Regions from separate parts of the Mesorhizobium sp. M1004 genome, predicted to be linked through region 2. Evidence: riboswitches for the same ligand, from Rfam matches in the RefSeq annotation. Region 2 holds a riboswitch; each other region holds the start of a gene.
The links. A riboswitch is a leader RNA that binds a small molecule or an ion and turns the genes downstream of it on or off. The one in region 2 is predicted to bind thiamine pyrophosphate.
Positions count from the first base shown of each region.

Region 1: linked by a shared signal. The riboswitch ahead of NKH54_RS15815 (YkoF family thiamine/hydroxymethylpyrimidine-binding protein) and the one ahead of thiB (thiamine ABC transporter substrate binding subunit) in region 2 are both predicted to bind thiamine pyrophosphate.
Region 3: linked by a shared signal. The riboswitch ahead of thiC (phosphomethylpyrimidine synthase ThiC) and the one ahead of thiB (thiamine ABC transporter substrate binding subunit) in region 2 are both predicted to bind thiamine pyrophosphate.
Region 4: linked by a shared signal. The riboswitch ahead of thiC (phosphomethylpyrimidine synthase ThiC) and the one ahead of thiB (thiamine ABC transporter substrate binding subunit) in region 2 are both predicted to bind thiamine pyrophosphate.

Region 1 is NZ_JAMYNB010000006.1:384,968-390,800, reverse strand. It holds gene NKH54_RS15860 (hypothetical protein) at 81-302, shown strand; gene NKH54_RS15855 (hypothetical protein) at 323-553, opposite strand; gene NKH54_RS15850 (hypothetical protein) at 694-1,023, opposite strand; gene NKH54_RS15845 (hypothetical protein) at 1,184-1,486, shown strand; gene NKH54_RS15840 (DUF1236 domain-containing protein) at 1,828-2,157, shown strand; gene NKH54_RS15835 (hypothetical protein) at 2,256-2,471, shown strand; gene NKH54_RS15830 (DUF2934 domain-containing protein) at 2,564-2,803, shown strand; gene NKH54_RS15825 (hypothetical protein) at 2,963-3,214, opposite strand; partial or broken gene NKH54_RS15820 (GSU2403 family nucleotidyltransferase fold protein) at 3,465-3,854, opposite strand; TPP riboswitch at 4,058-4,170, shown strand; gene NKH54_RS15815 (YkoF family thiamine/hydroxymethylpyrimidine-binding protein) at 4,161-4,769, shown strand; gene NKH54_RS15810 (ABC transporter permease) at 5,025-5,833, shown strand, end outside.
Region 2 is NZ_JAMYNB010000003.1:114,826-120,658, reverse strand. It holds gene NKH54_RS07485 (M48 family metalloprotease) at 1-111, opposite strand, end outside; gene thiQ (thiamine ABC transporter ATP-binding protein) at 442-1,206, opposite strand; gene thiP (thiamine/thiamine pyrophosphate ABC transporter permease) at 1,203-2,801, opposite strand; gene thiB (thiamine ABC transporter substrate binding subunit) at 3,022-4,029, opposite strand; TPP riboswitch at 4,073-4,187, opposite strand; gene NKH54_RS07465 (thiamine diphosphokinase) at 4,350-5,009, shown strand; gene NKH54_RS07460 (ABC-F family ATP-binding cassette domain-containing protein) at 5,011-5,833, shown strand, end outside.
Region 3 is NZ_JAMYNB010000015.1:97,852-103,684, forward strand. It holds gene NKH54_RS26700 (hydroxymethylpyrimidine/phosphomethylpyrimidine kinase) at 1-520, opposite strand, end outside; gene NKH54_RS26705 (thiamine phosphate synthase) at 511-1,116, opposite strand; gene NKH54_RS26710 (thiazole synthase) at 1,113-1,886, opposite strand; gene thiS (sulfur carrier protein ThiS) at 1,890-2,087, opposite strand; gene thiO (glycine oxidase ThiO) at 2,056-3,057, opposite strand; gene thiC (phosphomethylpyrimidine synthase ThiC) at 3,054-4,889, opposite strand; TPP riboswitch at 4,993-5,109, opposite strand; gene NKH54_RS26730 (ATP-grasp domain-containing protein) at 5,333-5,833, opposite strand, start outside.
Region 4 is NZ_JAMYNB010000012.1:135,708-141,540, reverse strand. It holds partial or broken gene NKH54_RS24255 (MFS transporter) at 1-762, shown strand, start outside; gene NKH54_RS24250 (DUF309 domain-containing protein) at 972-1,508, opposite strand; gene pmtA (phospholipid N-methyltransferase PmtA) at 1,668-2,264, shown strand; TPP riboswitch at 2,446-2,563, shown strand; gene thiC (phosphomethylpyrimidine synthase ThiC) at 2,667-4,502, shown strand; gene thiO (glycine oxidase ThiO) at 4,499-5,500, shown strand; gene thiS (sulfur carrier protein ThiS) at 5,469-5,666, shown strand; gene NKH54_RS24225 (thiazole synthase) at 5,670-5,833, shown strand, end outside.

The sequences.
Region 1 (5,833 bases), on a different contig from region 2:
GCGGCGACTGTATTCGCGCTGCCTTATATAGGCAGCCTTGAGTACGTCCACAGCATGGGTTGGGGGAGGAGCAGGCCACCATGTCGAACAGAGAAATCGGAACGTCGGCCTCACTGGGCCGACGCATCGCCGATCTGAAAGCCAGGATGCGAGACGCCAGCGTTACTGAACACGAGATGCAGACCTTCCAGAAGGTCGCAGCCATCATGGGAGGTGTCGAAGGCTCCCTACGCCTCGACGCCGACGACCTGATCGCGGCGTCCTTCGTCACCGAGGCGCTCGGCGATCCCGGGTCGAATTGAAGGTCAGAGCCCGTCGGCACTCAAGTGCCGGCGGTCGATGGCCCGGTTCGCAGCGCCGCGATGCCGGAGCGTGTCTGCACCGCCCGCGGCGGGGATTTCTTGCGCACTTTGAAGATTTCAGGCGAGCGGCCTCGACGGCGCTTGAAATATTGGGCTTCGCGTTCGTGCTTCTCGGCTGCTTCTCGGCTGTCGAAGGTGCCGAGATTGTCGCCGTCCAGCCCTTGACCACAAGGGCTAAGCCAAACCGCCAAGGCGCCTTAAACGAAGGATCCGGCCAGCCGGATCCTTCGAAATATCGCGATGCTCCGGCATCGCCTTCAGCTCATCCTTGGTCCAACTGGTGACGGCGTGGACGTCCCGGGAAACCTCTCGGAAGTCCGCGGTCGCTGCCTTACACGTCGTCGAACGGGCCGCCGCGCCTCGCCAGATCGTGACCAATGGCGGCTTCCTCGGCGTCGTCGGGCAAGGCATCGTCACTGTCCTGGTAGGGGTTGTCGTCATCCTCCTCGGGCAATTCGCCTTCCTTCTCGACACCGGTGGTGTCCGGCAGGCTTTCCTCATCTGCTCCGTCGGGCAGGACCGTTGCGCCACGTAGCGCATCCCAATCCTGCCGGCGCGGCGTCGGCGCTTCCACCTCGTCATTGGCGATCCTGTCGCGGGCATCGTTTTTGCTCGGTGGCGCCTCGACCTCGTCATTGGGTTTTCTGTTTCGTTCTTCCATGATTGCCTCCTCCGGGCGGCTTTGCGTCGAGAAGGTGGAACTCACTTCCGGCTGTCAGGTTCCGGCAACCACTCCATCTCCGTGGAACCAATTGCCGCCAGTCTGCTTTGCCAAGGACTAGTCTGCTTTGCCAAGGAGATGAATCCAGAGGAGCTGGACCATGAAGACTTTCCCCCTCATCCCATGCGTGCTGCTCTTGGCGCTGGCCGACCCGGCGGCTGCGCAGGACAATGGCGACCAGCACGGCCCTGCCGCGCCTTGCCAGGCGCAGCCTCAGGACGATGGTCAGAAGCCGCCGCTCGCCAATGGCGGCGGCGAATCGACCAGCACGCTCGGTCCCTGCGGCGGCGTGCTGCAGCCGCCGCCCAGTGGTGACCAGGGTATGACGCAGCCGCCGCCGGATCAGGGCAAGACGCCGGTGATCAAGCCTGGCGAGGTGCCTGCGCAGCCGCCGGAGCAATGACCTTTGCTTGAAACTTCACGGCGTGGCACGAAGGCGGTCGGTTCCGGTCTTGGCCGGGCGACGCGGTCACCGGATCAATGCCGGCGCCGGCCGCAATCGCCACCGGAATTGGAGCCGTGCATCATCCATGTCGAAGGTCTCCTGAGGGATTGTGCTTCAATGCGAATCTTGCGGGTGCGGGTTCTGCTGGCATGACCGGGAAGCCGATCAATTTAGTCTCCGCTTGCGGAACAAGACCGTACCGGCTGCGTTTGCCTCCAGGAGCCCGCCACCTCGATCTGCGCTGTTTTCGCCTCATGCGGGAACACGGCGGAGCTCGCCAACAACGACAGGAGACGAAGATGAAAACCATCCTTATTCCCGCCGTCGCCGGGCTCGCCATGATCGCTGGTATCGGCATTGCCGCCGCCGACGAGGTCATCGTCACGCAGCCGGCACAGCAGCAGGTGATCATCACCCCGGAACAGCGCACGGTCGTGCACCAGTACGTAAAGAAACATCCGCTTGCCTCGGTCAATCTGCTCGGCGTCGAATTGAATGTCGGCACTGCCTTGCCTGACACTGTCGAGCTGCAGGAGGTTCCCGACGTTCAGTACAGATATGCCGTCGTCGACAACCATACCGTGTTGGTCGACCCCGGCACGCGCAGGATTGTCGAGGTGGTCGAGTAACGCTCGATAACCTAACCATTCATCGGTGATACGGCCCTGTCGTTCTTCCCAAAAGGGCGGCAGGGCCGAATGACGAACATGATGAAAGGAGAATTGCCATGTTGCCGCATGTCGAGACTCCGAACTCCGCCAATGTTGCGGCGTGTTGCGACAAGTTGCTGGCCGAGCGCAACACGGCGCTGTTATCGATGAAGGAAGCGATCGCGCTCCTGCGGGAGCGCACCGGCACCGATCGTTCGGATGCCGACCTCGCGGGGCTGATCGTCAAGAAAGCGGCGCTGCTCGGCGTTGCGGTGATTTCCGACCCGCGCTGAGATGTCTCGTCACTCAAGACGCCGGCCGAATTTTCGGCTAATGTTTTCGTGGAATCTGGACCAACCGACCGGACCCAACCACGGAGGCTTAAGTGACGGACGACAAACAGGACCGCATTCGCCAGCGCGCGCACGAGATCTGGGAAAAGGCCGGCCGGCCTGAAGGCGCGCATCAGGAACACTGGGAGCAGGCCACGGCTGAAGTCGATGGCGCGGTCGCCAAGCCAAAAAAGGCGGCGAAGAAAGCTGACGCCAAGCCCGCCAAGGCAGCCGCCAAGCCAAAGGCAGCGAAGCCTGCCGCCGCAAAGTCCGGCAAAGCCAAATCGAAATAAGGCCAAGTCGAAATAAGGCCAGTCGAAATAAAGCAAGGCCGGAATTCGCTGGCCGGGCCATCCTTGGCGCCCGCCGTTCAGGCCCGCCCGAGCCTCTCAACCTGACGAATTGCGCCTGCGACGGGCAGCGCAATTCCTTGTGTTTGGCGACAGGCGCCCTCATGCCTCCCAGGCATAACTCGACAGCGCAAAGCAAATGCCGGCAGCTGTCATGGCCAGTTCGCATTCGGTGATCTGGCGCAGGTGGCGCAGATAGCGCGTCACGGTCTGTGGCAGCCAGCCGGCGCAGGCCTCTACATAGGCGCGGCTGTGAACAAGGGTGCCGGTCGACAGCCTCTCGTCCTTCTCGGCAACGACTTTCAGATATTGGCGGATGAAGCGGATGTCGTCGGCGATGTCCTGGCTGGCCATTCGCCAGGCCCCGGCGAGGCGTTGGCACTGATCGAATGACAAGGGCAACAAAGGGGGCGGCAATAAAGGCGGCGGCAACGACGGAGATGACGGCAAAGGACGAGAGAGATCGGCGAAGGCAACATGGTTCGCTGTGCTCAAGGACATTCCTCTCTGCGAAAAGAGATATCGTACTTTATGTACGAATGAGCGTCAAGCCAATTTCGTACAGTTGGGACGATGACAATGAATATAGCAGCGGTCGCTTCAGCTAATCACGTATCGTGAATCCTTCAGGACTCGCACCAATTTCGCGGAGGGATTTTCCCAGGATGGTGTTGACTGTTTCCCTCGTGTCGGCGTCGAACAGGTTCAGGCCGCGCCGGATCGTCTCGCGCCAGTTTTCGCCCTTGTCCCACGCTTCCATGAAGGCGAAGGCAAGGTCGTCCTGGCGACGCGTGGCTTCGAGCGCTTGGGTCAGCAGGCGCGCTTGATGGAGATCCTTCTCCCGCTTGGCGCCAGCGCTCGGCCCGCGTCGCGAGGCGACGATCAGCTTGTGGATGGCGTAGCGCTGGGGCGAGGGGACCAGCACAGGCAAGCCCGAGCGATGCAGGAGCACAGTCCGGATGGGGTCGCGGATAAGGAAATCCAGAAACCGTAAGGGCTGCGCGGAGTCTCTGCCGTTTTCTTATAATTACGTTTATCAGCTTGAATTTCAACGCAGTTATAAGAAGTTCGTGGAAACCTTATAACGCAACGAGTCGTCTGTTAACGCCCGGGGCGCCCGGCACGTCTGGCCCAAAACACTTTGCCGCAGTGCCTCAACAAACGGCTTCCCCAATGCCGCGAACGGTGCTTTAACCCGCTCATCCACAGGGGTGCTCCGTATGGTCGGGGCTGAGATGAGGGCGGCAAGCCTTCGGACCCTAAAGCTGATCTGGATAATACCAGCGGAGCGAGGCGGGCGATGTTTTCAGGCGCACAGATTTCCCTTTATCCCATGACCGACGATTTCGTCGGCGTCATCCTTGGCGCGCTCGGCGCGCTCGATCCGTGGCGCGACCGGCTGCGGATCGAGATCGACGACATCTCGACGCTTATGGTCGGGCCGCCCGAGGTGCTGTTTCCCGCCATGCGCGACCTGTTCGTCGCGGCGGCCAAAAGCGGCAAGCACTGCGTGCTTTCGGCGGCGGTCTCGCGCGGCTGTCCGGGCGAGCCCGACGATCCGATCTGCCGCTCCGACGAGACCGGCGGCCCCGCCATTCCGCTGGACGAGCGCAAGATCGCCGCGATCCGCGCTGTCCAGGCCACGCCGTCGACCGGCCAGCCGGCGGCGGCGCAGTTCTCGCTCTACGTTATGGGCACGGGCGACCATATGGACGAGATCTACGGCTGCATCGATTTCCTGAAACAGTCCGGCGTCTTTGAGCGCTCAAAGAACTTCTGCACCAAATTGCGTGGCGATGCCGGTGCCGTGTTTGCCACGCTCAACGAGGCCTTCTGCCGCTTCGGCCCCGGCGCCGGCCACGTCACCCTCGACATCACGATCTCGGCGAACAGCCCGAGCGCCGTCTGAGCCGCGGCTCAAGCGTCGTTCCTTGAGGATATTGCCGTGGCTGGTTTATCTGACCCATTGCGTGGAGGAGATGCCTCTGACCCCTCAGCACAAAGAGGAGGGGAGCCATTGGCGATTGGCGAAGACCGCGATGCCCACGAATCTCCCCCCTCGAGCGGGAGATGGCTGGCAGGCCAGAGGGGGTCCCAGCGCGTGGAGCGCCGACGTCCTTTTCGCATCGGCAAGGCGTGGGCGCTCTATGCGAGACGACCCCCTCTGTCGCCTTCGGCGACATCTCCCCCTCGAGGGGGGAGATTAGCCGCCGGCATCGCCAAGACCATCCCCGCCGCCTTCGCCTTCGCCCTGCTCCTCGCGGCCTGGGAGCTCTACGCCCGCTATGGCGGTGTCGCCCCCACCGTGCTGCCGGCGCCGTCGCGCGTGCTGCAGCAGGCCTGGGAGCATCGCGCCGCCCTGGCCGACAACACGCTGCCCACCATCCGCGCCACATCAGCCGGCTTCGCCTGCTCGTTGGTCGCTGCCTTCGTGTTTTCGGCGCTGGTCGATTTCTGGGCCCCGCTGCGCCGCGCGCTGTTTCCGCTGCTGATCGTCAGCCAGACCTTGCCGCTGGTCGCGATCGCGCCGCTCATCGTGCTGTGGTTCGGCTTCGGGCTGATGCCAAAGATCCTGCTTGTGGCGCTCGTCACCTTCTTCCCGATGATGGTCGCGCTGGTCGAAGGTTTTGCTGCGACCAGCAAGGAGATTTCGCAGATGCTCGCCGCCATGGGGGCAGGGCGCTGGCGTATCTTCTGGCTGGCGCGCCTGCCTTCGGCGCTGCCCTATTTCTTCGCCGGGCTGCGCATCTCCATCACCTATGCCGTCGTCGGCGCGATCTTCGCCGAATATGCGGGGGCGGCGAAGGGGCTGGGCATCTACATGCTCAATGCCAAGAACAACTTTCGGCCCGATCTGGTGCTCGCCGCGGTCGCCGTCAGCGCCGCGCTCACGCTTGTCTTGTTCGCCATTGCGGTGCTCGTCCAGCGCTTCGCCATGCCTTGGGAGAATGCAGGGAGCGAAAGCCGCGACCG
Region 2 (5,833 bases):
TTGCGCCTTCGCCAGTTCGGCAAGCTTGCTGTTGGCGGCGACATTGTCGACCGTGATCGGCTTGTCGGAAGGCTGGAAGCCGGATTCCTGCACTTCGGGAGGCGTGAACATCTGGCAGCTGGCCAGCGCCACGGCAAGGCCGGCCAGCGCGAGGAAGCGCACCAGCGGTCTGCGTTTCAAAGTGTCAGTGCCGGTCGGCAGCACGGCGTTCCTTCAGCTCTCGGCGCATGATTTGGACCGGGGTCCGCGCCAGCGAAAAATCGGTTTTCGTTGGCAATCCTGCACACATCAAAAAACCTACAGCGTTTACGCATCCGGCCGGGTGCGGCGCTGTAGGGGCAAATCACGGCTCGTGCCGGACCAGTACTAAGCGGACCTAGCCACATCGACTGGACCATGGCAAGCAAGCGCCACATCACCTGTAGCCGGTTTGGTCGTAAATTATGTCCGCTTCCGGGCAATATCGCGTGATCCGCCCGAACTTGCGCCGATATAGCGCCGAAACGCTTCAGGGCCAGTGCCGTCGAAAAAATCGGCGGCAGGTCCCGTCGCGGCAACCCTGCCATTGTCCAGAAAAACCATCTGCTCGCCGATACGGCGAGCGTCTTCCGGCTGATGCGTGACGAACAGCACCGTCATCGCCCGCTCGGCATGAACGCCGGCCACCAGGTCGAGCATGTCGTCGCGCAGTGCTGGCCCGAGCGAAGCGAACGGCTCGTCGAGCAGCAGCACTGGCCGGTCGCGCACCAGAACGCGGGCGAGCGCCACGCGCTGCCTTTCGCCGCCGGAGAGTTCGCGGGGCAGGCGCATTTCCTTGCCGGCCAGGCCGACGCGGTCAAGCGCCTCGGCGATTGCGGCGCGATCGGCGTCGGTCAGGTTGAGCGATGGCGAGCGGCCGAGCCCGACATTCTTCTCCACCGAGAGATGAGCAAACAGATTGTTTTCCTGGAATACCATCGATACCGGCCGCGCCGAAGGCGGCTCGGCGCCGACATCGGCGGCGCCGATCAGCACACGACCGGACTCCGGCGTCTCGAAACCAGCCACCAGATTGAGCAAGGTCGATTTGCCCGAACCACTTGCCCCCATGATGGCGGTGATCTTAGATGTATCGAATTCGACATCGAACAGGAATGACGTTTCGCCATAGCTGAACGAGACCTTGTCCAGCCGGACAGTCGTGCCTTTCTCCACAGCGGACGTCACGATCTCTCTCCCCGTCCCAGCCAGTCTGCCGCGACCACCAATGCAAGGCAGACCGCCCCGAGCAGCAAAGCCAGCCCGGCAGCATCGGCCGTGCGATAGCTGCCCATGCGCGCCAGCAGGAGATAGGGCAAGGTCTGCACCGAATCGCTGCCGAACAGCGCGATGACGCCGAGATCGCCGAGCGACAGCGCCACGGCGAAGGCAAAGCCGGTGGCCAGCGGCCGCCGGAGCGATGGCCAGTCGACCAGAAGCAGCCGGTTCCAGCCCGCAATGCCGAGCTGCGCGCACAGCTTTTCGTGGCGCTCGCTGGCCGCATCATAGGCCGGGCGCATCGCGCGGATGGCAAAGGGCATCGCCATCACCGCATTGACGGTGACGACCATGACCGGCGCGATGGCAAAGACATCGCTGACCGTGCGCAGCAGGAGAAACCAGCCGGCGCCGATGACGACCGGCGGCACGACGAGGACGAAGCCGGCGCCGGTGTCGGTGGCATGCTCGAGCAATGAACGGGCACTGGACCGGCGGCGCAGCGACAATGCCCGACGCGCCATGATCAGCGACAGCGACAGCGCCACCGAAAGTAGCGCCGCCGAGAAGGCGAGACCGGCGCTGGTCAGCGTCGCCTGACGCACGGCACTCTCGCCCGCCAACCGGCCGAGATCGGCGTCGAGGCCGGACGCGACGGTGGCCGCCATTGGTCCGGCGACGAACAGCAAGGCGAGCACGATCAGGACGGCGTTGAACGCTGTTTCTGCTTTGCCGGCCAAGTGATAGCGGCGCGGCGCGACAGGCAAATTGGCGTCGCCGGTCACATTGGCGCCGAGCCGCGTCAGCGCCAGCATGACGGCAAAAGTCAGCGCGATCTGCAGCACCGTCAGCGTCACCGCTCGCGCCGGATCGAAGTCGAAACGCAGCGCCTGATAGATGGCGACTTCCAGCGTCGTCGCCGCCGGCCCGCCGCCGAGGATCAGCACGATGGTGAAGGAGGTGATGCAAAGCATGAAGACAAGCCCGGCGACGCCCGGCAGCGCGGCGCGCAGCACCGGCCACTCGATCAGCCGGAAGGCTGGCCTCGCCCCCATGCCGAGCTGGCTCGCCAGCCGCCATTGATCGGCCGGCACCGTTCCCAGCGCTTCGAGGAACAGCCGGGTGGCCAGCGGCAGGTTGAAGAAGACGTGGGCGACGAGGATGCCTGGCAGCCCATAGATGTCGGGCCAGCTCTGGCCACCGATCGCGGCGAAATAACCGGCGCGGCCATAGAGCGCCAGTATGCCCAGCGCTGCGACAATCGCCGGCAAGGCAAGGGGCACAGTAAACAGCTGCAGGATGAAGCCGCGTCCGAAGAAGCGCGGATGCCGCGACAGCGCGCGGGCGACGAACAGCGCCGGTACGACGGAAAGCAGAGTCGAGAGCGCAGCCTGCCAGAGCGTGAAGCGGACAACGCGCACGAGATAGAGGTCAAAGGCGGACGCGGCGCCGGAAAGGTCGTGCGCGCCTTCCCGGATAAGGCCGGCGAAGGCGCCACCGATCAGCAGCGCGATTGCCGCAAGCGCGACAATGCCGGCCGTGATGCGGGGGTCAGAGCGTTGCACTCTTTACCGGGCGTCGCGTTCCTTCGCGCCCCCCTCTGTCCTGCCGGACATCTCCCCCACGAGGGGGGAGATTGGCGGTTTTAGCGCTCCGCTCATTCCTGCAGCTTCGGAGATTGGCGAAAGTCAACGTAAAGGCCAATCTCCCCCCTCGTGGGGGAGATGTCCGGCAGGACAGAGGGGGGCGCCGTAGAGCACTCATCTTTTGACTATACAGCCAAATCTACTTGCTCATCACCGCCAGCCATTCATCCACCCAGGCCTTGCGATTTGCCGCGACCTCTTCCGGGCTGAACAGCAAGGTCTTCGCCGGCTTGACCAGCCTATCAAAAGCCGGATTGAGCGGCTTGTCGGTTTTCCCGGCCGGGAACATCCAGTTGGTCTCCGGAATGACATCCTGGAATTTCGGCCCGGTCATGAAGGCCAGGAACTTCGCCGCCAGCGGATTCTTCGCGCCCGTGGTGGTGATGCCGGCGACCTCGATTTGCAGATACTCGCCTTCCTCGAACGAGGCCGCCTGGTAGCGCCCGGTGTTCTCGGCCACCATGTGGTAGGCCGGCGACGTCGTATAGGAAAGCACCATCGGCGCCTCGCCCTTGGTGAACAGGCCGTAGGCCTCGCTCCAGCCCGGCGTCACCGTCAGCACTTTGCCCTTGAGTTTCGCCCAGGCTTCCGGCGCCTTGTCGCCATAGACCGACTTGACCCACAGCAGCAGGCCGAGGCCCGGCGTCGACGTCCTCGGATCCTGGATGACGATCTTGTCGGCGGCATCGCCCTCGACCAGTTCCTTCAGGCTCTTCGGTGGGCTCTTCAGCTTTTCGGTGTCGTAGACGACGGCGAAATAACCATAATCATAGGGCACGAAAGTGTCGTCGCTCCAGCCGCCCGGCACGTTGTTTTCAGCCACCGCGCCATGTGGGACAAACAGGCCGGAAGCCTTGGCTTCCGCGGTGAGGTTGGTGTCGAGACCAAGCACGATATCGGCCTTGGTCGAGGCACCTTCGAGCTTGACGCGGTTGAGCAGCGCGACGCCGTCGGCCACCGAGACGAAGTCGACGCTGCAGCCGCACTCGGCCTCGAATTCCTTCTTCACCTGGGGGCCCGGACCCCAGTCGGCAGTGAAACTCTCATAGGTATAGATCGTGAGTTTTTCCTGCGCGGACGCAGAGCTTGCCAGTAGCGAAACAGCAAGCCCCAGCGCTGGGACAAGACGGGACAAAAACATGCGCATCGGCGCCTCCTTCATTCGTGTTGAAAGGAATTGAGGCGTCGGGCTGTCCGAAGCGTCTAATCCCTCCGCCGGTACAAACCGGATCAGGTTCAGCGGGTTGGCGAGACTGCCTCTCAGCCGGTCCGCGAAGATCGCGTCCGGCACCCCGTTAGAGCGTTTCGACACATAGGCCCGGCCAAGGTGCCACGCAAGTGGAAGTTTGCCCGAGCATGATCCCGGAAAGTGGAATCCGTTTCCGGAAAAAGATCATGCTCCAACAAAGCGTGACGGTGCCGCTCGGCCTTCCGTTTCGTCGGCGGGGCTGGTAAGGGCCAGCGGATATGAGCACATTCACCATCCTGCTTGGCGGCGATCTCGTCCGCACGCCGCGGCTCGACCGCCAGGTCGCGGGCACGCGCGTCATCGCCGCCGACGCCGGCATCGGTCATGCCCGCCTGCTCGGCGTGATGCCGGAGCTGTGGGTCGGCGATTTCGATTCCGTGCCGGCGGACCTGCCTGCCGATCTCGCCGCCGTGCCGCGGGAGGTGTTTCCTCCCGAAAAGGACAAGACCGATGGCGAACTGGCGATCGCGGCGGCATTGGAACGCGGCGCCACCAGCCTGGTGCTGGCCGGCGCTTTCGGCGGCAAGCGCGCCGACCACGCCTTCCTCCATCTGGCGCTCAGCCTGCGGCTGGCCGAGGCCGGCACAAAATTGCTGTTGACCAGCGGAGCGCAGGAAGGCGCCCCTCTGCTGCCTGGCAAGGCCGGCTTCGACTATGCCGACGGAACGCTGTTTTCGGTGCTCGGCTTTTCCGATCTTTCGGGCCTCACCGTGTCCGGCGCGAAGTGGCCGCTCGACCATGTCGAGGTCGTGTTCGGCTCGTCGCTGACCATCTCGAACGAGGTCAAGTCCAACACGACCGGGGGCGGCCTCGAAATCGCGCTCGGCCATGGCCGCGCGCTGCTGCTCGCCCACCCCTACCCCTTGCCTGAAAGCTGACATGGCCCCGCCCCTTCTCAACCTCGACGGCATAAGACTGACCTTTGGCGGCACGCCGCTGCTCGATGGCGCCGAACTGACGGCGTCCGCCGGTGACAAGATCGCGCTCGTCGGCCGCAACGGCTCCGGCAAGTCGACGCTCCTGAAGATTGCTGCTGGTCTGATCGAGCCGCAAGACGGCGAGGTCTTCCGCCAGCCTTCGGCAACGGTGCGCTATCTCCCGCAAATGCCCGACATGGACGGCTTTGCCAATGTGCGCGCCTATGTCGAGGCCGGGCTTGGGCCTGCCGACGATCCCTACCGCGCCACATATCTGATGGAGCATCTCGGCCTCGCCGGCACGGAGAACCCCAACGATCTCTCCGGCGGCGAGGCGCGCCGCGCAGCACTTGCCCGCGTCATGGCGCCCGAACCCGATATTCTGCTGCTTGATGAGCCGACGAACCATCTCGATTTGTCGGTCATCGAATGGCTGGAAGAGGAGCTCGTCCGGACGTCTTCGGCGCTGATCGTCATCTCGCACGACCGTCGCTTCCTCGAACGCGTCTCGCGCGCCACTGTCTGGCTCGACCGTGGCCAGACCCGCCGCCTCGACAAGGGCTTTGGCCATTTCGAGGAATGGCGCGACCTTGTGCTGGAAGAGGAAGAGCGCGAACAGCACAAGCTCGGCCGCCAGATCGTGCGCGAGGAGCATTGGCTGCGCTATGGCGTGACGGCTCGCCGCAAACGCAACATGCGCCGCCTGGGCGAACTGCAGACCATGCGCCAGCGTTTTCGCGGCCATCGCGGCGCCGAGGGCTCGGCCACCATGGTGGCCAGCGACG
Region 3 (5,833 bases), on a different contig from region 2:
GCGCGCCGGCTGCCAGCAATTCTTGGCCTTGCCAGACTACGCCGTCCTCATCCACTGCCCGCTCCGAGCCAACAAGGAGTGCCAGCTCGAAGAGATTGGGGGTGACCAGACGGCAAAATGGCATCAGATCGCATTTCAGGGCGGCGATGGCGCCGGCTTCCAGGAGCGCCCGGCCTGACGTCGAGGCCAGCACCGGGTCGAGCACTGCCGGCACCTGCGGATTTTCGCGCAGCACTCCGGCAACCGCAATGACGATCTCCACCGTGGCGAGCATCCCGATCTTGATGGCCGCCACTTTGTTGGCCTGCAACCCCGCACGCATCTGACCGGCCACCAGACCGGGTTGCATAGAGTGGATTTCCATGACCGCATGGTGCGTCTGCACTGTTAGCGCGGTGACAGCAAGGCAGGTGCGCACGCCAATGGAAGAGATCGTCTCGATATCGCGTGCAATTCCAGCCCCACCGCTGGAGTCTGATCCGCCGACCACGAGCACATGCGGTTCTCGCCTCAGCGCCATGGCTTTGTCTTTTCGATCCATTCTCGCGTGCGCGCTTCGGGATCGGCATTAAACGTGATGTCGGTGACCACCGCCGCGGTGTCCGCACCGGCCTCGAAGACACCGTCGAGCCGGTCGGGGTTGAGGCCGCCGATGGCGACCAATGGGATCGGCGCCACCCGATGCTTCCACTCGCTGATCCGCTCGAGCCCTTGCGGCGCCCATTTCATCTGCTTCAGGATGGTGGGATAGATGGGGCCGAGCGCGATATAGTCGGGCTCGGCAGCGATGGCCGTTTCCAGTTCGAGATGATCGTGCGTGGAAAGTCCGAGCTTCAATCCGGCGTACTTAATCGCCAGCAGGTCGGCCGCAGCCAAATCCTCCTGGCCGAGATGGACGAAGTCGCAGCCTTCCTCGATTGCCGTGCGCCAATAGTCGTTGACGATCAGTTGGCAACCATGGACCACGCAGACGCCGTTCGCGCGGCGGATTTCCGTCCGCAGCGTGGCCTCGTCCTTATCCTTGATGCGCAACTGAACCAGCTTGACGCCAAGCGGCACCAGCCGTTCGATCCAGGCGGCGCTGTCGACGATCAGGTAGAAGGGATCGAGCTTCATGAAAAAACCGCCCTTCCGATCGTTGGCGTCGACGGCACGGCGACGTCGCGCGGTTCGAGCATTCCCGAGCTGAAAGCTTCACGACCGGCCTCGACCGCCTTGCCGAACGCACGCGCCATGCCGACCGGATCGGCCGCCTTGGCGACTGCCGTGTTCAGGAGTACGGCGTCAAAGCCGAGCTCCATGACGGTTGCCGCGTGCGACGGCCGTCCGAGCCCCGCGTCCACGATCAGCGGAACATCAGGGAAATGTCCGCGCATCGAGCGCAGCGCCGTGATGTCGATCGGTCCGAGAGCGGAACCGATCGGCGCGCACCATGGCATCAAGACCTTGCAGCCCGCCGCAAGCAGCCGCTCGGCAACGACAAGGTCGTCGGTGGTATAGGGGAATACAGCAAAACCGTCCTCGCACAGGATGCGGGCGGCTTCGACCAGACCGAAAACATCCGGCTGCAGCGTGTCATGGTTGCCGATCACTTCGAGCTTGACCCAGTTCGTACCGAAGACTTCGCGCGCCATTTGTGCGGTCGTGACCGCTTCCTTGACGGAGTGGCAGCCAGCAGTGTTGGGCAGGATTCTGACACCAAGCGAGCGGATCAACGACCAGAATTCTTCGCCAGCTCTGCCGCCTGCCATTTCACGGCGCAACGAGACGGTCACCACCGCCGTGCCCGATGCCCTGACTGCATAGGCAAGGATGGCCGGCGAAGGATATTGAGCCGTGCCAAGGAGCAGGCGCGACGGAAGCTCGGCTCCGTAAAGCTCGATCATGGTCTAGCCGCCCTGCATGGGCGAGAGGATTTCAATCCGGTCGCCGTCGTTCAACTGGAATTCCGCCCGGTTGGCTTTGTGCACGAGGTCATTGTTGACGGCCGTCGCCAGCCAATCGCCCTCATAGTCAAGCGCGGCAAGCAGCGCCTCCAGCGTGGTGGCGGCAACCTCATGCGCTTCGCCGTTGACCATCAGTTTCATGAGCAAGCTCCTTGGTTCTGTCTTGAGTGAAAACCAGGTCGGCAGCCTGGCGCGCCATGGCGGGAGCCAGGAGAAAACCGTGACGATAGAGCCCGTTGATCGCAATGATTTCACCCTTGGTTTCGACGCGCGGCAAATTGTTGGGAAAGGCTGGGCGGACGCCGACACCGGTTTCAACGATCTCGGCCTCGCCAAAGGCCGGGTGGAGGGCATAGGCGGTGCCCAGCAGTTCCATCATCGAACGCGCCGTAACCGGTCCGACGGACCGGCTTTCAATCATCGTCGCACCAATCATGAAACGGTGGTCGGTGCGCGGCACTGCATAGAGTGGAAAGCGCGGATGCAGCAGCCTGACGGGGCGCGACAGCGAGATATCAGGGATACGCAGGGTGAGCATTTCGCCGCGAACGCCACGCAACCTGTCATTTTGCGCCGCCATTCCCGTACAGTCGATCTGACGATCGAAACCAAAAACATGCTGGGCGTCGGCGCCGAAGCGGAACTCGACCCCCGTGGCCGCGAGCTTGTCATGAAGTGCTGCCATCGCCTGGCGCGGATCAAGATGGCCCTCATCGGGAAAGAGCAATCCGCGGCGGAAGCGGCCGGCTAAGTCGGGCTCCAGCAAGGCAATTTCATCTTCCTCGACGCGCCGATAGCCCGTCGTGCGGCTGGCGAACCGGTCGAGCTCGCCCGCATCGCGCGGCGCGGCCAAGACCAGCGTTCCCCGCCGTGCTACCAAGCCGGGCGTTGCGGCGTCCCACCAGTCGGCGGCGTCGCTTCCGAGATCCAGCACCGGCTGCTCGGCGCTTTCACGCTCGCACCACGGCGCCAACATGCCACCGGCGAACCACGACGCATTGCCCCCAAGGGCAGGCCTTGTCTCGGCAACGGTAACCGCCGCGCCGCGTGCGGCGAATTCGAAGGCGGCGGTGAGGCCGGCAACGCCCGCCCCTTTGACCAAGACCTTCATGATCGCTCACGTGGCTGAGGTATGAGCGGTGCGCCGGTCTCGTCCGCCGGCAGGTAGAGATCGCCGCCCTCGCGGTATTTCGCCGCCATCGCCGCCATGCCCTCTTTCTGTGCCTCGGCGCGGATGTCGTGAGAGATGCGCATGGAGCAGAATTTCGGTCCGCACATCGAGCAGAAATGCGCCAGCTTGTGCGCCTCCTTGGGCAAGGTCTGGTCGTGGAAGGACCGCGCGGTTTCGGGATCGAGCGACAGGTTGAACTGGTCCTCCCAGCGGAACTCGAAGCGCGCGCGGGAAAGCGCATCATCCCTGACTTTCGCTGCCGGATGGCCCTTCGCCAGGTCGGCGGCGTGGGCGGCGATCTTGTAGGTGATCACGCCGATCTTGACATCGTTGCGATCGGGAAGGCCGAGATGCTCCTTCGGCGTGACGTAGCAGAGCATGGCGGTGCCGAACCAACCGATCATGGCGGCGCCGATGCCTGAGGTGATGTGGTCGTAGCCCGGCGCGATGTCGGTCGTCAGCGGGCCAAGCGTATAGAACGGCGCCTCGCCGCAGACGGCGAGCTGCTTGTCCATGTTCTGCTTGATCTTGTGCATCGGCACGTGGCCGGGCCCTTCGATCATCACCTGGCAATCCTTCGCCCAGGCGATCTGCGTCAGCTCGCCAAGCGTTTCCAGCTCGGCAAATTGCGCCGCGTCGTTGGCATCGGCGATCGAGCCCGGACGAAGGCCGTCGCCGAGCGAGAAGGAGACGTCGTAGGCTCTGGCGATGTCGCAGATCTCGGCGAAGTGCTCGTAGAGGAAGCTTTCCCGGTGATGGTGCAGGCACCATTTTGCCATGATCGAGCCGCCGCGCGAGACGATGCCCGTGACCCGGTCAACGGTCAGCGGGATATAATGCAGCCGCACGCCGGCGTGGATGGTGAAATAGTCGACGCCTTGCTCGGCCTGTTCGATCAGCGTGTCGCGGTAGACCTCCCAGGTCAGATCCTCGGCAATGCCGCCGACCTTTTCGAGCGCCTGGTAGAGCGGCACCGTGCCGATCGGCACCGGCGCGTTGCGCATGATCCAGTCGCGGATGTTGTGGATGTTGCGGCCGGTCGACAGGTCCATCACCGTATCGGCGCCCCAGCGGATCGCCCACACCATCTTTTCAACCTCTTCGGCCATCGAGGAGGTGACAGCGGAATTGCCGATATTGGCGTTGATCTTGACCAGGAAATTGCGGCCGATGATCATTGGCTCGCTCTCGGGATGGTTGATGTTGGCGGGGATGATCGCCCGTCCGCGCGCCACCTCGTCACGCACGAATTCGGGCGTGACGAAATCGGGCAGTGTCGCGCCGAAAGCCTCGCCGTCGCGCTCAAGCTTGCCGTGCAGGATCTCGCGACCAAGGTTCTCGCGAATGGCGACGAACTCCATTTCGGGTGTGATGATGCCGGCGCGCGCGTAGGCAAGCTGCGTCACCGCCTTGCCTGCTTTGGCCCTGAGCGGTCGGTGGCGGATGGGAAATTCCGGCGTCAGGCGTTCGCCCGTCGCGAAGCCGTTGTCCTCCGGCCGGGCATGGCGGCCGTCACAGTCCTCGACATCGCCGCGGGCCAAGATCCATTCGTGGCGAAGCCGGGCCAGGCCTTTTTCAATGCTGGTTTCGACAGCCGGATCGGTATAGGGGCCCGACGGATCGTAGACGGTAACGGGCGGTTCGCCGGCTGTCGGATGGACGGCGATTTCGCGCATCGGCACTTTGATCTGCAAGTGGATGGTGCCGGGCTTGTGGATCTTCCGCGAGGCGGGCAGCGGTCCCGTCGACACGGCGGGGGTAAGGGCATTCATCTTGAGGCTCCTTTGCTCATGCATTGGAGACCCAGTTCTGTGCCGGAAGGATGAAAAGACGCTTCTGTCGACCTGCCGAAACAGGACCTCGGGCGTAAACTCCCGCAAAGCGCTTGCACCGTCCCTACGCCAGTATGAACTGGATCAGGTTCAACGGGTCACTGCGCCGCGAAAGCCAGCAGTATCTCAGCCCCTTGCCGGGACTCCCCTGGTGAATGCCTCAAGTTGAACGGGCCGGGGTTGTCTTGTCAAGCGCATGTTCGTCCTGCGGCGGCGGTGGGCGGCAATCAAATTGGGCCCAAATTGGGCCGACGGCCTCGCCACGGGTCGCGGAGAAGTTCCGCGGGAGATAGGGCAGGTGTGGCCAAAGCTGCATTTGCCTCGTCAAACTTGGTGTGACATTGACGTAGACGGAACTGCTGCGTTTCAAGGATCTTAAGCCGTCAATGCCTGATCGGAACAGAACTGGTGGGCCGCCCGAACGCCCCACAAACATCGTGCTCTCGATCACCTCCTATTGTCGCCGGAAAAGGGGTGATCGACCAATCGATCAAGTCGACGGCTCGCTGAAGGGCGCCCTCGGTTTCAGCACGGCTGGGCGAAGTGGCAATGACATGTCCAATCCAGTCTCGGAAATCCCCCTTCCTGACGATCGGTGTCTTGGGTTCAACATTCAATTTGACCTCGGCCACACCTGATATAGCAGCTGCCTGAGTGTCGCCACCAATCCAGTCCAGGGTGCCATCTTGATCAGGAAGCAGGAATCGCGCGGCCGCAGTATGCGAATGCTTTTTGCGCAGATCCCATTCCTCGCCAATGACAAGCTTGATGTGCTCGGTGACGAGGTCGACACCGTAAGCTAACTGGACCAGTTGAGGGTCGGGCGCGCCACTAAGACGCGGATTGACTTCAATGACAACTGGACCGCGTTTCGTGCACCGGAG
Region 4 (5,833 bases), on a different contig from region 2:
CTGATGAGGCTCTCCTGCGTGGCCTGTGCGGCGTGTTCTCTCTCCCTGGCACTGACATCTTCGATTGCCGTGGCGGCAATTGCACTCGCCTTGGGCGGCGCGGGCTGGGTGACCGCCTGGTCCGGGGTTGGTGTGAGCGTGCAGCTAGCGAGCCCGCGCTGGGTCGTGGGGCGCACCATCTCGATCTACTATGCTTTGATAGACGGCGGCATCGCGCTCGGCAGCTGGGTGTGGGGCACGGTGGCCGAAAACCATTCGTTGACCTGGGCGCTAGAGGGTTCCGCTGGAGCCCTGTTGATCGTCGCTGCAGCCGGCGTTCTCTTTCCGCTTCGAGAGCGCCGCGACTCCGAGCCTGATCCCTTGGAGGAATTCGATGCCCCAGCTGTCTCTCTCAATTTGAAGCCGAGGAGCGGCCCGATCGTGGTCAAGATCGAATATCTGATAGCCGAGAGAAATCTGGAGGCCTTCCTCGACCTCATGCGGCAGCGGCGCCATGTACACAGCCGCGTCGGTGCTCGGAACTGGACGCTCCAGCGGAACTTGCAGAAGCCTATGCATTGGACAGAAACGTTTCGCACGCCGACCTGGACGGACTACCTTCGCCTCAATCATCGTCTGACGGAAGTAGACAAGGAACTGGACGAGCGTGTCTTTCAGCTGCACGCGGGCGAGACCCCACCTCAAATGACACTTTCCATCGAGCGGCCGACAAGCTCGGCCCGCAAGCCCGAGCACTCAGCTTTTCGCCATCCCCGTCATTGAAGCCTGGCCGGCATCTCTGCCATCAATCGATTGGCTACGAGCGCGATCGGTCAGCTCCCGACCTTCAAGACCATCGACATCGAAGCGGCCGCGAGTTGCCTATAGAACATTACTGCGCTCTTATTGTTTGTGACGCATGCGGGTGGTGAGCGGTTTTCAAAGGCTCCGTTTCCTGCTGACAAAGTTAGCTTGGACCACTGAATTGCCGATCAGACGCTCCTGGATTTTGGTGCGAGAACAAAATCGAAAACGGGCTCAGGCCGGGCAGGCTTTGGCTCCCGCAGAACAACCGGGTAAGTTACGATCGCTTGGGCATGTTCAGCGAGCGCGGCAGGTGTCATTCCCAGCGCTTTCTCAAACAGGCCGCCCGGACTCCCCACCTGACGAAAAAGCCCTGCAGCTCTTGTCGCATGGCGCGCCGCAGCGACCCGCTTTCCCTCACGGATCTTCACGCCGGCCGCCGCCAACAGGATCAGCCCCTTGAAGAACAGGCGGTGCTGAGCACTTCGTTTCGAAGCCTGCCAGAGAGGCTCCCAGGCTTCATGGGCTTCCCAGTAGTAGCCGTGATTGAAAAGGTCGATTCCCCATCGAAACACATCTGAGCCGAGCGCTTCGCCAACGGCGACGGTCACCGGATCTGATCGGTAACTGTGGCCCAAGGCATCACGCACCGGATGCGGATATTTGCCGGGCAGATACGCATAGCTCGGGAACTTTTTTTCGGGTAGCAGGCGAGGGCGAAACATAGGCCCAGCAAACATGAAAGTGCGTTGAGGGGCAATTCATGCTGACCGCGTCGTGACAGGCAAGCAGTCTTAACGGGCTTGTAAAGGGTGGCGAGATTGGCCAAAACGCGCTTTGCCAAATTCATGACGTTGGGTAAGCGGCTGACGCAGGGAGAAGATATGATCTTGCGACTGAGGGAGCGGCTCGGCAAAAGGTTTGAGGAAGAAGTCCAATTCTTCAAAGGCTGGCAAAAGGACAAGAAGGGCGTGGGAGCCCTTATTCCCACTTCGGTTTATGCTGCACGCCGGATGGCAAGCGTGGTGAACCCACGGTCAGGATTACCGATTCTGGAGCTTGGCGCGGGAACCGGTGTCATCACAAAGGCGATCCTGGCTAGGGGAATCAAGCCGCGCCAGCTGGTTTCAGTCGAATATTCCAGGATTTTCTACGACGGCTTGGTGCAACGCTTCCCGAATGTGGACTTCAGATTGGGCGACGCATTTGCGCTGGACGAAGCTCTGGGTGAGCGCAACGGTGAACAGTTCGATTGTGTTATAAGTGCAGTTCCGCTGTTGAGCTTTCCAATGCAACAGCGTGTCGCGCTGGTTGAGGATCTACTTGCCCGTATTCCTGCCGGCCGGCCCGTGATTCAGATCACATACGGACCTCTGTCGCCGGTGATCAAGATGCCAGACCGTTACGTGGTTTCCCACTATGACTTCGTCGTCCGCAACATACCGCCGGCACAGCTCTGGACTTATCGTCGAGCAGTCTAGCCAAATCTGGACGGTTTCCTTCTTGAGGGTTCCGCTGAGTGGTGGCCTTGCACCCAAATAGGATGTGGAACAGAGCAGGGGCAGATGCCAGATTGCCAAGAAGACGAAGCGGTCCTGGTTTGATTTGACATTGGGCGGGCCAAATGCGCTTGACAAAGCCGCGCCGGCCCGTTCAACCTGAGGCATTCACCAGGGGAGTCCCGGCAAGGGGCTGAGATACTGCTGGCTTTCGGGGGCGCAGTGACCCGTTGAACCTGATCCAGTTCATACTGGCGTAGGGACGGTGCAAGCGCTCTGCGGGAGTTCACGCCCGAGGTCCTGTTTCGGCAGGTCCACAGAAGCGTCTTTTCATCCTTCCGGCACAGAACTGGGTCTCCAATGCATGAGCAAAGGAGCCTAAAGATGAATGCCCTCACCCCCGCCGTGTCGACAGGGCCGCTGCCTGCCTCACGGAAAATCCACAAGTCTGGCGTCCTCCATCCGCACATCAAGGTGCCGATGCGCGAAATCTCCGTCCACCCGACGGCCGGCGAGCCGCCCATCACCGTCTACGATCCGTCGGGCCCCTATACCGACCCGACTGTCGAAACCAGCATCGAAAAAGGCCTGGCCCGCCTTCGCCATGAATGGATTACGGCACGCGGCGATGTCGAAGCCTATGACGGCCGTCATGTTCGGCCGGAAGACAACGGATTCGCGGCGGGCGAGCGCCTGACACCGGAATTTCCCGTCCGCAACCGGCCACTCAGGGCCAAGGCCGGCAAGGCAGTGACCCAGCTTGCCTATGCGCGCGCCGGCATCATCACGCCTGAAATGGAGTTCGTCGCCATCCGCGAGAACCTTGGTCGCGAGATCCTGCACGGCAAGCTTGAGCTCGACGGCGAGGCTTTCGGCGCGATGCTGCCCGATTTCGTCACACCCGAATTCGTCCGCGACGAGGTGGCGCGCGGACGGGCGATCATTCCCGCCAACATCAACCATCCCGAGAGCGAGCCGATGATCATCGGTCGCAATTTTCTGGTCAAGATCAACGCCAACATCGGCAACTCCGCCGTCACATCGTCGATGGCCGAAGAGGTCGAAAAGATGGTCTGGGCGATTCGCTGGGGCGCCGATACGGTGATGGACCTGTCGACCGGCCGCAACATTCACAACATCCGGGACTGGATCGTGCGCAACGCACCGGTGCCGATCGGCACGGTGCCACTCTACCAGGCGCTCGAGAAGGTTGGCGGCATTGCCGAGGATCTGACCTGGGAGGTGTACCGCGACACGCTGATCGAACAGGCCGAGCAGGGCGTCGACTATTTCACCATCCACGCCGGCGTGCGGCTGCATTACATCCCGCTGACCGTCGACCGGGTCACCGGCATCGTCTCGCGCGGCGGGTCGATCATGGCCAAGTGGTGCCTGCACCATCACCGGGAAAGCTTCCTCTACGAGCACTTCGCCGAGATCTGCGACATCGCCAGAGCCTACGACGTCTCCTTCTCGCTCGGCGACGGCCTTCGTCCAGGCTCGATCGCCGATGCCAACGACGCGGCGCAGTTCGCCGAGTTGGAGACGCTCGGCGAGCTGACGCAGATCGCCTGGGCGAAGGATTGCCAGGTGATGATCGAGGGCCCTGGCCACGTGCCGATGCACAAGATCAAGGCGAACATGGACAAGCAGCTCGCCGTCTGCGGCGAGGCGCCCTTCTATACGCTTGGACCGCTGACAACCGACATCGCGCCGGGCTACGACCACATCACCTCAGGCATTGGGGCCGCCATGATAGGCTGGTTCGGGACCGCCATGCTCTGTTACGTCACGCCCAAGGAGCATCTCGGCCTTCCCGATCGCAGCGACGTCAAGATCGGCGTGATCACCTACAAGATCGCAGCCCACGCCGCCGACCTGGCGAAGGGCCATCCGGCAGCGAAAGTCAGGGATGATGCGCTTTCCCGCGCGCGCTTCGAGTTCCGCTGGGAGGACCAGTTCAACCTGTCGCTCGATCCGGAAACGGCGCGGTCCTTCCACGACCAGACTTTGCCCAAGGAAGCGCACAAGGTGGCGCATTTCTGCTCGATGTGCGGGCCGAAATTCTGCTCGATGCGTATCTCTCACGACATCCGTGCCGAGGCGCAGAAAGAGGGCATGGCGGCGATGGCGGCGAAATATGGCGAGGGCGGCGATCTCTACCTGCCGGCGGACGAGACCGGCGCGCCGCTCATACCTCAGCCACGTGAGCCATCATGAAGGTCTTGGTCAAAGGGGCCGGCGTTGCCGGCCTCACCGTCGCCTTCGAGTTCGCCGCACGCGGCGCGGTGGTTACCGTTGCCGAGACAAGGCCTGCCCTTGGCGGCAATGCGTCGTGGTTCGCCGGTGGCATGTTGGCGCCGTGGTGCGAGCGTGAAAGCGCCGAGCAGCCGGTGCTGGATCTCGGACGCGACGCCGCCGACTGGTGGGACGCCGCAACGCCAGGCTTGGTAGCACGACGGGGAACGCTGGTCTTGGCCGCGCCGCGCGATGCGGGCGAGCTCGACCGGTTCGCCAGCCGCACGACGGGCTATCGGCGTGTCGAGGAAGATGAAATTGCCTTGCTGGAGCCCGACTTAGCCGGCCGCTACCGCCGCGGATTGCTCTTCCCCGCTGAGGGCCATCTTGATCCGCGCCAGGCGATGGCAGCACTTCATGACAAGCTCGCGGCCATGGGTGTTGAATTCCACTTCGGCGCCGACGCCCAGCATGTTTTTGGTTTCGATCGTCAGATCGATTGCACGGGAATGGCAGCCGCCGATAGCAGGTTGCGTGGCGTTCGCGGCGAAATGCTCACCCTGCGTATCCCTGATATCTCGCTGTCGCGCCCCGTCAGGCTGCTGCATCCGCGCTTTCCACTCTATGCAGTGCCGCGCACCGACCACTGTTTCATGATTGGTGCGACGATGATTGAAAGCCAGTCCGGCGGACCGGTCACGGCGCGCTCCATGATGGAGCTGCTGGGTACCGCCTATGCCCTCCACCCGGCCTTTGGCGAGGCTGAGATCGTTGAAACCGGTGTCGGCGTCCGCCCAGCCTTTCCCGACAATTTGCCGCGCGTCGAAACCAAGGGTGAAATCATCGCGATCAACGGGCTCTATCGTCACGGTTTTCTCCTGGCTCCCGCCATGGCGCGCCAGGCTGCCGACCTGGTTTTCAGTCAAGACAGAACCAAGGAGCTTGCTCATGAAACTGATGGTCAACGGCGAAGCGCATGAGGTTGCCGCCACAACGCTGGAGGCGCTGCTTGCCGCGCTTGACTATGAGGGCGATTGGCTGGCGACCGCCGTCAACAACGACCTCGTGCACAAAGCCAACCGGGCGGAATTCCAATTGAACGACGGCGACCGGATCGAAATCCTCTCGCCCATGCAGGGCGGCTAGGCCATGATCGAGCTTTATGGAGCCGAGCTTCCCTCCCGCCTGCTTCTTGGCACGGCTCAATATCCTTCGCCGGCCATCCTTGCCTATGCAGTCAGGGCATCGGGCACGGCGGTGGTGACCGTCTCGTTGCGCCGTGAAATGGCAGGCGGCAGGGCTGGCGAAGAATT